DNA from 3 places in the Streptomyces sp. NPDC047515 genome. Region 1 is predicted to be linked to each of the others. Evidence: riboswitches for the same ligand, from Rfam matches in the RefSeq annotation. Region 1 holds a riboswitch; each other region holds the start of a gene.

The links. A riboswitch is a leader RNA that binds a small molecule or an ion and turns the genes downstream of it on or off. The one in region 1 is predicted to bind thiamine pyrophosphate.
Region 2: it holds a riboswitch for thiamine pyrophosphate, as region 1 does, so the genes downstream of both, thiO (glycine oxidase ThiO) here and thiC (phosphomethylpyrimidine synthase ThiC) in region 1, are expected to answer to the same signal.
Region 3: it holds a riboswitch for thiamine pyrophosphate, as region 1 does, so the genes downstream of both, ABZ826_RS25335 (thiamine ABC transporter substrate-binding protein) here and thiC (phosphomethylpyrimidine synthase ThiC) in region 1, are expected to answer to the same signal.

The regions. Positions count from the first base shown of each region.
Region 1 is NZ_JBEYTM010000022.1:53,131-56,840, forward strand. It holds gene thiC (phosphomethylpyrimidine synthase ThiC) at 54-1,868, opposite strand; TPP riboswitch at 1,861-1,994, opposite strand; gene ABZ826_RS19745 (YibE/F family protein) at 2,064-3,383, shown strand; gene ABZ826_RS19750 (SsgA family sporulation/cell division regulator) at 3,464-3,710, opposite strand, start outside.
Region 2 is NZ_JBEYTM010000004.1:210,880-214,589, forward strand. It holds gene ABZ826_RS05120 (FAD-dependent oxidoreductase) at 1-577, opposite strand, end outside; gene ABZ826_RS05125 (hypothetical protein) at 587-949, opposite strand; TPP riboswitch at 1,001-1,114, shown strand; gene thiO (glycine oxidase ThiO) at 1,112-2,293, shown strand; gene thiS (sulfur carrier protein ThiS) at 2,290-2,544, shown strand; gene ABZ826_RS05140 (thiazole synthase) at 2,601-3,341, shown strand; gene pknB (Stk1 family PASTA domain-containing Ser/Thr kinase) at 3,484-3,710, shown strand, end outside.
Region 3 is NZ_JBEYTM010000034.1:44,214-47,923, reverse strand. It holds gene ABZ826_RS25345 (phosphatidate cytidylyltransferase) at 1-381, shown strand, start outside; gene rlmN (23S rRNA (adenine(2503)-C(2))-methyltransferase RlmN) at 483-1,589, shown strand; TPP riboswitch at 1,631-1,747, shown strand; gene ABZ826_RS25335 (thiamine ABC transporter substrate-binding protein) at 1,821-2,933, shown strand; gene ABZ826_RS25330 (iron ABC transporter permease) at 3,089-3,710, shown strand, end outside.

The DNA of each region.
Region 1 (3,710 bases):
GTGGCGAAAGTCCGCGAAAGGGCCTTCGCCACCCTTGGCACCGTGCGACGGACTCAGTCCGCGATCGGCAGATAGACGCGGTTGCCTGCCGCCGCGAACTCCTTGGACTTCTCCGCCATGCCCGCGTCGATCTCCGCCTGCGAACCACCGTGTTCACGACGGATGTCCTGAGAGATCTTCATCGAACAGAACTTCGGGCCGCACATCGAGCAGAAGTGCGCCGTCTTCGCAGGCTCGGCCGGCAGCGTCTCGTCGTGGAACTCCCGTGCCGTGACGGGGTCGAGGGCCAGATTGAACTGGTCCTCCCAGCGGAATTCGAAGCGGGCGTCGGAGAGCGCGTCGTCCCAGTCCTGCGCCCCCGGATGCCCCTTGGCGAGGTCCGCCGCGTGAGCCGCGATCTTGTACGTGATGACGCCGGTTTTCACATCGTCCCGGTTGGGCAGGCCCAGGTGCTCCTTGGGCGTGACGTAACAGAGCATCGCCGTGCCCCACCAGGCGATCATCGCCGCGCCGATGCCCGAGGTGATGTGGTCGTACGCCGGAGCGACATCGGTGGTCAGCGGGCCGAGCGTGTAGAACGGCGCCTCCTCGCAGATCTCCTGCTGAAGGTCGATGTTCTCCTTGATCTTGTGCATCGGGACATGCCCCGGACCCTCGATCATGGTCTGTACGCCGAACCGCTTGGCGATCGTGTTCAGCTCGCCGAGCGTGCGCAGTTCGGCGAACTGGGCCTCGTCGTTGGCATCGGCGATCGATCCGGGGCGCAACCCGTCGCCCAGCGAGTACGTCACGTCGTACGTGGCGAGGATCTCGCAGAGCTCCTCGAAGTGCTCGTACAGGAACGACTCCTTGTGGTGCGCGAGGCACCACGCGGCCATGATCGAGCCGCCGCGGGAGACGATGCCGGTCTTTCGGCGGGCGGTCAGCGGTACGTACGGCAGGCGCACGCCGGCGTGGACCGTCATGTAGTCGACGCCCTGCTCGGCCTGCTCGATGACGGTGTCCTTGTAGATCTCCCAGGTCAGCTCCTCGGCCTTGCCGTCGACCTTTTCGAGGGCCTGGTAGAGGGGAACGGTGCCGATCGGCACGGGTGAGTTGCGCAGAACCCACTCACGGGTGGTGTGAATGTTGCGTCCGGTGGAAAGGTCCATGACCGTATCGGCGCCCCACCGCGTCGCCCATGTCATCTTCTCCACCTCCTCCTCGATGGAGGACGTCACCGCGGAGTTGCCGATGTTGGCATTGACCTTCACCAGGAACCGCTTGCCGATGATCATCGGTTCGATCTCGGGATGGTTGACGTTGGCCGGCAGCACGGCCCGGCCCGCGGCGATCTCCTCGCGCACCACCTCGGGTCCGACGTTCTCCCGGATCGCCACGTACTCCATCTCCGGAGTGATCTCGCCCCGGCGGGCGTACGCGAGCTGGGTGACCGGCTGCCCGTCCCGGCTGCGGCGGGGCAGCCGCGGCCGGCCGGGGAAGACCGCGTCGAGGTTGCGCAGCCCTTCCCCAAGCTCTCGGCTTCGCTCGAGCAGGGGAGACCCCATTCGCGGCGAGGTGTGCTTGAGCCCGTCGTCCTCGGGGCGGGCCGGGCGGCCCGGGTACTCCTCGGTGTCGCCGCGCGCGATGATCCAGTTCTCCCGCAGGGGCGCGAGGCCGCGACGGACATCGGTCGCGGTGGTGGGATCGGTGTACGGCCCCGACGTGTCGTACAGCGTCACGTCCTTGCCGTTGGTGAGGTGCACCTGACGGACCGGCACCCGGAGGTCCGGGCGTGAGCCCTGGACGTACCCCTTGTGCCAGCCGATGGACTTCCCGGCCTCGTCGCTCTGGTTCGAGGCAGGCGTGCGTGCGTCCGATGTGGTCATGAGACCTACTCCCTACGCCGGCATTACCCGGTAACAGGTTCGGCGGTCGGCGCAGCCCGTCCCGTACGGATGTACGGATATCAGCGCCCTCTCAGCCCGGTGCTCCGAGCTCCCGCGTGTGCAAAGGTCCCCCCACGCTAGCGCCCTGTCCGGCGAAATGAACAGAGGCCCTTCACTTCTTGCGATGATCGGCCGGTGACGTCCCCCCATCACGACCCCGCCCCGCAGGGCCATCAGCACGGCCATTCACACGGCCACGGCCCCGCCGCGCCCGTCTCCAAGCACCTGCGCAAGGTCATCGCCGCCGTACTGATCCCGTTCGCCGCCGCGGTCGTCGTCGGCCTGGTGGTGCTCTGGCCGGGGAGTGCGCCCCCGCACGAGCGGACCGGTGTCGGTTTCGACCAGCAGACCCAGCAGGCCAAGGTGGTGAAGATCGACAAGGTGGACTGCAAGGACGTGAACGCCGCTCAGATGCCCACCAGTGGCGACACGACGCCGCCGGGGAGCGAGACGGGGCTGTGCGAGAAAGCCACCGTGGAAGTGACGACCGGTCACGACCGGGGCCGGACCTTCGTCGAGATCGTCCAGCCCGACGCGCCGCGTCAGTTGCGCCGGGGACAGGGCGTGGTCGTGGCGTACGCCCCCGACGCTCCCCATGATTTGCAGTACTCGGTGACGGATGTGAACCGGAAGTTCCCGATGACGCTGCTGGCCGGGATCTTCGCCCTGGTGGTGGTCGCGGTGGGCAGGATGCGCGGCGTGATGGCACTGGTCGCGCTCGCCGTGTCGTTCGCCGTGCTGACGCTGTTCATCCTCCCGGCCATCCTCCAGGGCTCGAATCCACTGCTCGTCGCGGTGGTCGGGGCCAGTGCGATCATGCTGATCGCGCTCTACATGTGCCACGGCCTGACCGCCCGCACCTCGGTCGCCGTCATCGGCACCCTGATCTCCCTGCTCCTGATCGGACTGCTCGGATCGCTCTTCATCGGCTGGGCGAGCCTGACCGGCAACACCGATGACAGCACCGGCCTCATCCACGGCCTGTACCCGCACATCGACATGAGCGGTCTGCTGCTGGCCGGTGTCATCATCGGCTCGCTCGGGGTGCTCGACGATGTGACGGTCACACAGACATCCGCGGTCTGGGAACTGCACCAGGCGAACCCGACGATGGGTGCGCGGGGTCTCTACCGGGCAGGGATCAGGATCGGGCGCGACCACATCGCCTCGGTCGTCAATACGCTGGTGCTGGCCTACGCGGGCGCCGCGCTGCCGCTGCTGCTGTTGTTCTCGATCGCCCGAAGCAGCGTGGGGACGGTGGCCAACAGCGAACTGGTGGCGGAGGAGATCGTACGAACGCTGGTCGGCTCGATCGGACTGGTCGCCTCGGTGCCGGTGACGACCGTGCTCGCCGCGCTGGTCGTCTCCGCGGACCGCACGGGGCTCGGCACGGAAGCCGGAGCTCCCGCACCCGTACGGACCGGGAAGAGCCGCCGTCGCAGGGCGAAGTCTTGATCGCCCCCACACGGAGAGCGATTCACCCATTCGGCGGGTGTCGCGTTCGACCGGCGGGCCGGCCTGCGGCGCCGCGCTCTTCAGCCGGCGTTCTGTTCCTCCGCGAGGATCCGGCCCAGGGCCTCTTCCAGATTGCCCTCGAAGTCACCCAGCGTGCACTCCTGCCCGAGCGGCACGAGTTTGTCCGTGCGGTCGAGAAAGGCCACAAGCGGCGCCGTACCGGCCCTGAAGAGGGCGCGATCCGTGCCCACCTGGAGACGGATATGTACATCGGACAACCCCTCGGGCTCCGTGGGCCCGATGTGCACATCGCCATCGCCACTGGGG
Region 2 (3,710 bases), on a different contig from region 1:
CGGGCATCGCGCCGGCGAGCGGCCGGTCGGCGGCCTCGACGACGGTGACCGCGCAGCCCGCAGCGCGGGCCGCGGTGGCGAACTCCGCGCCGATCCAGCCCGCGCCGACGACCACGACGCCGTGCCGCTCGTCGAGGACGGGCCGCAGTCGTGCCGCGTCGTCGAGGGTGCGCAGCAGATGGACCCCGGGAACACCTTCGGCACCGGGCAGGACGATCGGTTCGGCGCCGGTCGCGACCACCAGGACGTCGTAGGGAACGGGCCCTGACGGCGTGTCCAGCTCGTGCGCCCCGGGCCGTACACCGGTGACTTCGCGCCCCAGCCACAGATCGATGTCCAGTGCCTCGAAGTCGACGTCGAAGGCGGAGCCCTCGGCCGTGCCCAGCAGTACCGCCTTGGACAACGGGGGCCGGTCGTAGGGCTGGTGCGGTTCGGCACCGATCAGGGTGACGGGACCGGTGAAGCCCTGCTCCCGCAGGGCCACCGCCGTCTGCACTCCGGCCATGCCCGCGCCGACGATGACGACACATCGCCCCGTCCGCCGGTCCGGCCGCTCCGACTGCTGCTGTTCGCTCACCCGTACACCTTAAGCATCTGACGCACCGTCAGGAAGGGGGAGCTCCTCCACCGTGCTCGTACCGCTGCCGTCCTGCGACTCCCATTCCCACCGCTCGTCCAGCCGGACCCTGCCGTCCGCGAGGTCGACCACGGTGGAGACACAGTGGCCGGAAGATGTCGTTCCGTCCTGCTTCAGCTGGACATACCGGAAGTCGAGGGTGTCGCCGGTCCGGGTGCCGACGAGATGGCCGCGGACCACGTCGCCGCCCGCGTACTCGGCCCAGATCCGGCCGTTCTCCTCGTGGTACGTGAAGCGCGTGCGGGTGCCGACCTGGCCCGGGGCCTGGTCGGCGACCGGCGAGAGGACGAGTCCGTCGAGCGAACGGGCCACGGTGGCTGCTCCCTTACTGGGTCCGGCGGGCGGGGTTTAGGGTGACCAACGTAAAACACTCGCGGGAGCCCGGACGCACCGGGCTGAGAGGGAGGCTGGGGCGGCCTCCGACCGTACGAACCTGATCCGGGTCATGCCGGCGAAGGGAGGGGCTGGACGCCCATGCGTTCTTCTCGGAACGGAATCGGATCCGACGTCCTCGTCATCGGGGGCGGGATCATCGGTCTGGTGACCGCCTGGCGGGCCGCGCAGCGCGGACTGCGCACCGCGGTCGTCGACCCCGAGCCGGGCGGCGGGGCCGCCCGGGTGGCGGCCGGCATGCTGGCCGCCGTCACCGAACTCCACTACGGCGAACAGATGCTGCTGGGCCTCAATGTCGCCTCGGCCGCCCGCTATCCGGACTTCGCGGCCGAACTGGAGGCGGCGAGCGGGCGGGAGACCGGCTTCCGCGCCTGCGGCACGCTGGCCGTCGCGCTGGACTCCGACGACCGCGCCCATCTGCGGGAACTGCACGCCCTGCAGCAGCGTTCCGGCCTGGAGTCGGAGTGGCTCACCGGCCGCGAATGCCGCCGGCTGGAGCCGATGCTCGCGCCGGGCGTCCGCGGCGGTCTGCGGGTCGACGGCGACCACCAGATCGATCCCCGCCGACTGGCCGCCGCGCTGCTGGCCGCCTGCGAGCGGGCCGGGGTGGTCTTCCACCGCGCATGGGTGGAGCGCCTGACGGTGGTACACGACCGGGCCGCCGGAACCGTCCTCGCCGGGGGCACGGAACTCACCGCCGACCAGGTCGTGCTCGCCGGGGGCAGTCTGAGCGGCCGGCTCCCGGGACTGCCGGACGAGGTCGTGCCGCCGGTCCGTCCGGTGAAGGGACAGGTGCTGCGGCTGACGGTGCCCGCGGCGTACGCGCCCTTCCTCACCCGGACGGTCCGGGCCGTGGTCCGGGGCAGTCACGTCTATCTCGTACCGCGCGAGAACGGCGAACTGGTCGTCGGCGCCACCAGCGAGGAGATGGGCTGGGACACCACCGTCACCGCGGGCGGTGTCTACGAATTGCTGCGGGACGCCCACGAACTGGTGCCCGGCATCACCGAACTGCCGCTCACCGAGACCCTGGCCGGTCTGCGCCCCGCCTCCCCCGACAACGCCCCGCTGCTCGGCCCCACTGCCCTGCCCGGCCTCCATCTCGCCACCGGCCACCACCGCAACGGGGTGCTGCTCACCCCCGTCACCGGTGATGTCATGGCGGAGCTCCTCACCCGTGGCGAGGTGCCCGAGGTGGCCCGCCCCTTCACCCCGTTCCGTTTCTCGCCCGCCGCCCCCGTACGTCAGGAGCAGCCCGCATGACCGAGCCCGCGCCCCTCTCCCTGCCGGCTTCCGCCCCCGAGCACGCCCCCCTGTCCGTGTCCGTGAACGGCGAGGTCCGCCTGCTCGCCGCGGGCACCACCCTGGACGCCCTCGTCGCCACCCTGACCGCCGCGCACTCCGGCGTCGCGGCCGCCGTCAACGAGACCGTCGTCCCGCGCGGCCAGTGGTCCACCGCCGTGCTCGGTGACGGTGACCGCGTCGAGGTCCTGACCGCGGTCCAGGGAGGCTGACCGTGTCCCACGACCTCTTCACCCTCGGCGACACCGCCTTCGGCTCCCGGCTGATCATGGGGACCGGCGGGGCACCCAGCCTCGACGTGCTCGAACGCTCGCTGACCGCCTCCGGCACCGAACTGACCACCGTCGCGATGCGCCGCCTCGACCCGACCGTGCAGGGCTCGGTGCTCTCCGTGCTCCGGCGGCTCTCCATCCGCGTGCTGCCGAACACGGCGGGCTGCTTCACCGCGGGCGAGGCCGTGCTGACCGCCCGGCTGGCCCGCGAGGCGCTCGGCACCGACTGGATCAAGCTGGAGGTGGTGGCCGACGAGCGGACCCTGCTGCCCGACCCGATCGAGCTGCTGGACGCCGCGGAGACCCTGGTGGACGACGGCTTCACCGTGCTGCCCTACACCAACGACGATCCGGTGCTGGCCCGCAGGCTCCAGGACGTGGGGTGCGCGGCGATCATGCCGCTCGGCTCCCCCATCGGCTCCGGCCTCGGCATCCGCAACCCGCACAACTTCCAGCTGATCGTCGAGCAGGCCCGGGTGCCGGTGATCCTCGACGCGGGCGCCGGAACGGCGTCGGACGCGGCGCTCGCGATGGAGCTGGGGTGCGCGGCGGTGATGCTGGCGTCCGCGGTGACCCGGGCCCAGGAGCCCGAGCTGATGGCCGCGGCGATGCGGCACGCGGTGGCGGGCGGGAGGCTGGCGTACCGCGCGGGCCGGATCCCGCGCCGGCACTTCGCCGAGGCTTCGTCCCCGGTGGACGGGCGCGCGGTGCTGGACCCGGAACGTCCGGCGTTCTGACCCGCCCGGTCCCGGCGGGCCCCACCGCGGGCCCGCCGGGACGCCTTGGGGCGCATGTCCCTGTCACGGCTCGGCTGCAGTACTGCCCCGGGTGTGCCCCGGCGCGTGGGCGGTGTCCGTGGCTGCTCGTAGACTCGCATGCGTGGATACGACCCTCCAGGACCCTCTTGTCGGGCAGGTGCTCGACGGCCGCTACCGCGTCGATGCCCGCATCGCCGTGGGCGGCATGGCCACGGTCTACCGGGCCGTGGACACCCGGCTCGACCGGGTGCTCGCCCTCAAGGTGATGCACCCGGCGCTCGCCACCGACGTCTCGTTCGTCGAGCGCTTCATCCGCGAGGCCAAGTCCGTGGCCCGGCTGGCGCACCC
Region 3 (3,710 bases), on a different contig from region 1:
CTGACCGTGGTCAGCGACACAGGCGCGTACGCCGTCGGCTGGCGCTTCGGGAAGCACAAGCTCGCGCCGCGCATCAGCCCCGGAAAGACCCGCGAGGGCCTGTTCGGGGCCGTCGCCTTCGCGATGGTCGCCGGCGCGCTGTGCATGCAGTTCCTGATCGACGGCGGTTCCTGGTGGCAGGGACTGCTGCTGGGGCTCGCGGTCGCGGTCAGCGCCACCCTCGGTGACCTGGGCGAGTCGATGATCAAGCGGGACCTCGGCATCAAGGACATGGGCACGCTGCTGCCGGGGCACGGCGGCATCATGGACCGGCTGGACTCGCTGCTGCCGACCGCCCCGGTGGTCTGGCTGCTGCTGGTGCTGTTCGTGGGTTCCGGCTGATTCGCGAGAGCCACCGTCCTGACCTGGGCATTTACGAGTGAGGGTCCGTCGTCCACAGGGCGGCGGGCCCTCATCGTTCTGTCTGCGACACTGGATGAACCATGCCTAAGCCCGGAGAACTCACTTTCGTCGCGCCCCGCGGAGCCAAGAAGCCGCCGCGGCACCTCGCCGACCTCACGCCCGCCGAGCGCAAGGAAGCGGTCGCCGCGATCGGCGAGAAGCCGTTCCGCGCGCAGCAGCTCTCGCAGCACTACTTCGCGCGGTACGCGCACGATCCGGCCGAGTGGACCAACATCCCGGCCGGTTCGCGGGACAAGCTCGCCGAGGCGATGTTCCCCGACCTGATGTCCGTGGTCCGCCACATCAGCTGTGACGACGACACCACCCGTAAGACGCTGTGGAAGCTGCACGACGGGACGCTCGTCGAGTCCGTCCTGATGCGCTACCCGGAGCGGGTGACGATGTGCATCTCGTCCCAGGCGGGATGCGGGATGAACTGCCCGTTCTGCGCGACGGGACAGGCCGGTCTCGACCGAAATCTGTCGACCGCCGAGATCGTCCACCAGATCGTGGACGGCATGCGGGCCCTGCGCGACGGGGAGGTCCCCGGAGGCCCGGCCCGGCTCTCCAACATCGTCTTCATGGGCATGGGCGAGCCGCTCGCCAATTACAACCGGGTGGTCGGCGCGATCCGTCGGCTGACCGACCCGGAGCCGGACGGCCTCGGGCTCTCGCAGCGCGGGATCACCGTCTCCACCGTGGGTCTGGTGCCCGCGATGCTGCGCTTCGCCGACGAGGGTTTCAAGTGCCGCCTCGCCGTTTCCCTGCACGCGCCGGACGACGAACTGCGCGACACGCTCGTCCCCGTGAACACGCGGTGGAAGGTGCGCGAGGTGCTGGACGCGGCGTGGGAGTACGCGGAGAAGTCCGGCCGCCGCGTTTCCATCGAGTACGCGCTGATCCGGGACATCAACGACCAGGCCTGGCGCGGTGACCTGCTCGGCAGGCTCCTCAAGGGCAAGCGGGTGCACGTCAATCTGATCCCGTTGAACCCGACGCCCGGTTCCAAGTGGACCGCCTCGCGGCCCGAGGACGAGAAGGCCTTCGTCGAGGCGATCGCGAGCCACGGGGTGCCGGTGACGGTGCGGGACACCCGCGGCCAGGAGATCGACGGAGCCTGCGGACAGCTGGCGGCGGCCGAGCGCTGAGGCCGGGACGGCCCGTGTAACCTGGGCCTGAAATCAACTTCATATTCCGACAGGGGAGCGCCACAGCGCTGAGAGTGCGGCACCGAGGACAGGTCGGCCGCAGACCCTCTGAACCTCGCCCGGGTCATTCCGGGTAGGAAGTTCGGTCATCAACTCATGCTGTTGCGCCCTGCCCGCATTGCGCGGGCGGGGCCGCGTCTCTTCCTGGCCAAAACCCAGGAGGAATCCACCATGCGCACCACGCGCAGAACCAAGCAGTTCGCGGCGACCGCTGCCGCCGCCGCGCTCGGCGTCACGGCACTGGCCGGATGCGGGAGTTCCGACAAGTCGGCCTCCGGTTCCGGGGGCACGAAGGGCTCCGGCTCGAAGACCGTGACGCTCGTCAGCCATGACTCCTTCAACGCCTCTCCGGACGTGCTCAAGGAGTTCACCGAGAAGACCGGCTACACCGTCAAGGTGCTCAAGAGCGGCGACGCGGGTGTCGCGCTCAACCAGGAGATCCTGACCAAGGGTTCCCCGCGCGGCGACGTGTTCTTCGGCGTCGACAACACCCTGCTCTCCCGTGCCCTGGACAGCGGGCTCTTCACGCCGTACGAGGCGAAGGGCATCGACCAGGTGGCGGCCGACACCCGGCTGGACGCCGCCAAGCACCGGGTCACCCCGATCGACACCGGCGACATCTGCGTCAACTACGACAAGAAGTACTTCGCCGACAAGAAGCTGGCGCCGCCGCGGTCCTTCGACGACCTGGCGAAGCCCGCGTACAAGAACCTCCTCGTCACCGAGAACGCCGCGACCTCCTCGCCCGGCCTCGGCTTCCTCCTCGGCACCGTCGCCACCTACGGCGACAAGGGCTACCAGGACTACTGGAAGAAGCTGAAGAGCAACGGCGTCAAGGTCGTCGACAGCTGGGAGCAGGCCTACAACGAGGAGTTCTCCGGCTCCGCGGGCGGCCGGAAGGCCAAGGCCGACCGGCCGCTGGTCGTCTCGTACGCCTCCAGCCCGCCCGTCGAGGTGCTCTACGCGAAGCCGCAGCCGGCCGAGGCCCCCACCGGCGTCGCCACCGGGACCTGCTTCCGCCAGATCGAGTTCGCCGGCCTGCTGGACGGTGCGAAGAACGAGGCGGGCGGCAAGGCCCTGCTGGACTTCCTGATCAGCAAGAGGTTCCAGGAGGACATGCCGCTCAACATGTTCGTGAACCCGGTCGTCAAGAGCGCGAAACTGCCGGAGCTCTTCATGAAGTTCGGCGCGACGGTCGACAGGCCGACGACGGTCGCCCCCGATCGGATCTCCAAGAACCGTGAGCAGTGGGTCCAGTCGTGGTCCTCGCTCGTAGTGAAGTAGCGAAGACTCCCGTACGCGGATCGGACGCGGGCGGGAAGGATGCGCCCGAGGAGGACGTGCGGCGGCCGCGAGGCGAGGAGCCGCGCGGCTCCTCGGGGCGCGTGGACTCGGTGCGCGCGAAGGCGTGGCGCGGGAGCGCGGTACGGCTCGGCCTGATGGCCGTGCCCGTCGCGTTCTTCGCGCTGTTCTTCGCCTACCCCGTCACCGCCATCGTCGGCCGCGGGCTGAAGGCGGACGGGGTCTGGCAGTTCGGCCGGATCGGCGAGGTGCTGACCCGGCCGGACATCCGTGACGTCCTCTGGTTCACCACCTGGCAGGCGCTCGCCTCGACCGCGCTGACCCTGCTGATCGCGCTGCCCGGCGCCTACGTCTTCGCCCGTTTCGACTTCCCCGGCAAACAGCTGCTGCGGGCGGTCGTCACCGTTCCGTTCGTCCTGCCCACCGTCGTCGTGGGGACGGCCTTCCTGGCGCTGCTCGGACGCGGTGGGTTCCTCGACCAGCTCTGGGGCGTACGGCTCGACACCACCGTCTGGGCGATTCTGCTCGCCCATGTCTTCTTCAACTACGCGGTGGTCGTACGGACCGTGGGCGGATTGTGGTCACAGCTCGACCCGCGACAGGAGGAGGCCGCCCGGGTGCTGGGCGCCGGACGGTTTGCCGCCTGGCGGCGGGTCACCCTGCCTGCCCTGGCACCCGCCGTGGCCGCCGCCGCGCTGATGGTCTTCCTCTTCACCTTCACCTCCTTCGGGGTCGTGCAGATCCTCGGCGGGCCGGGGT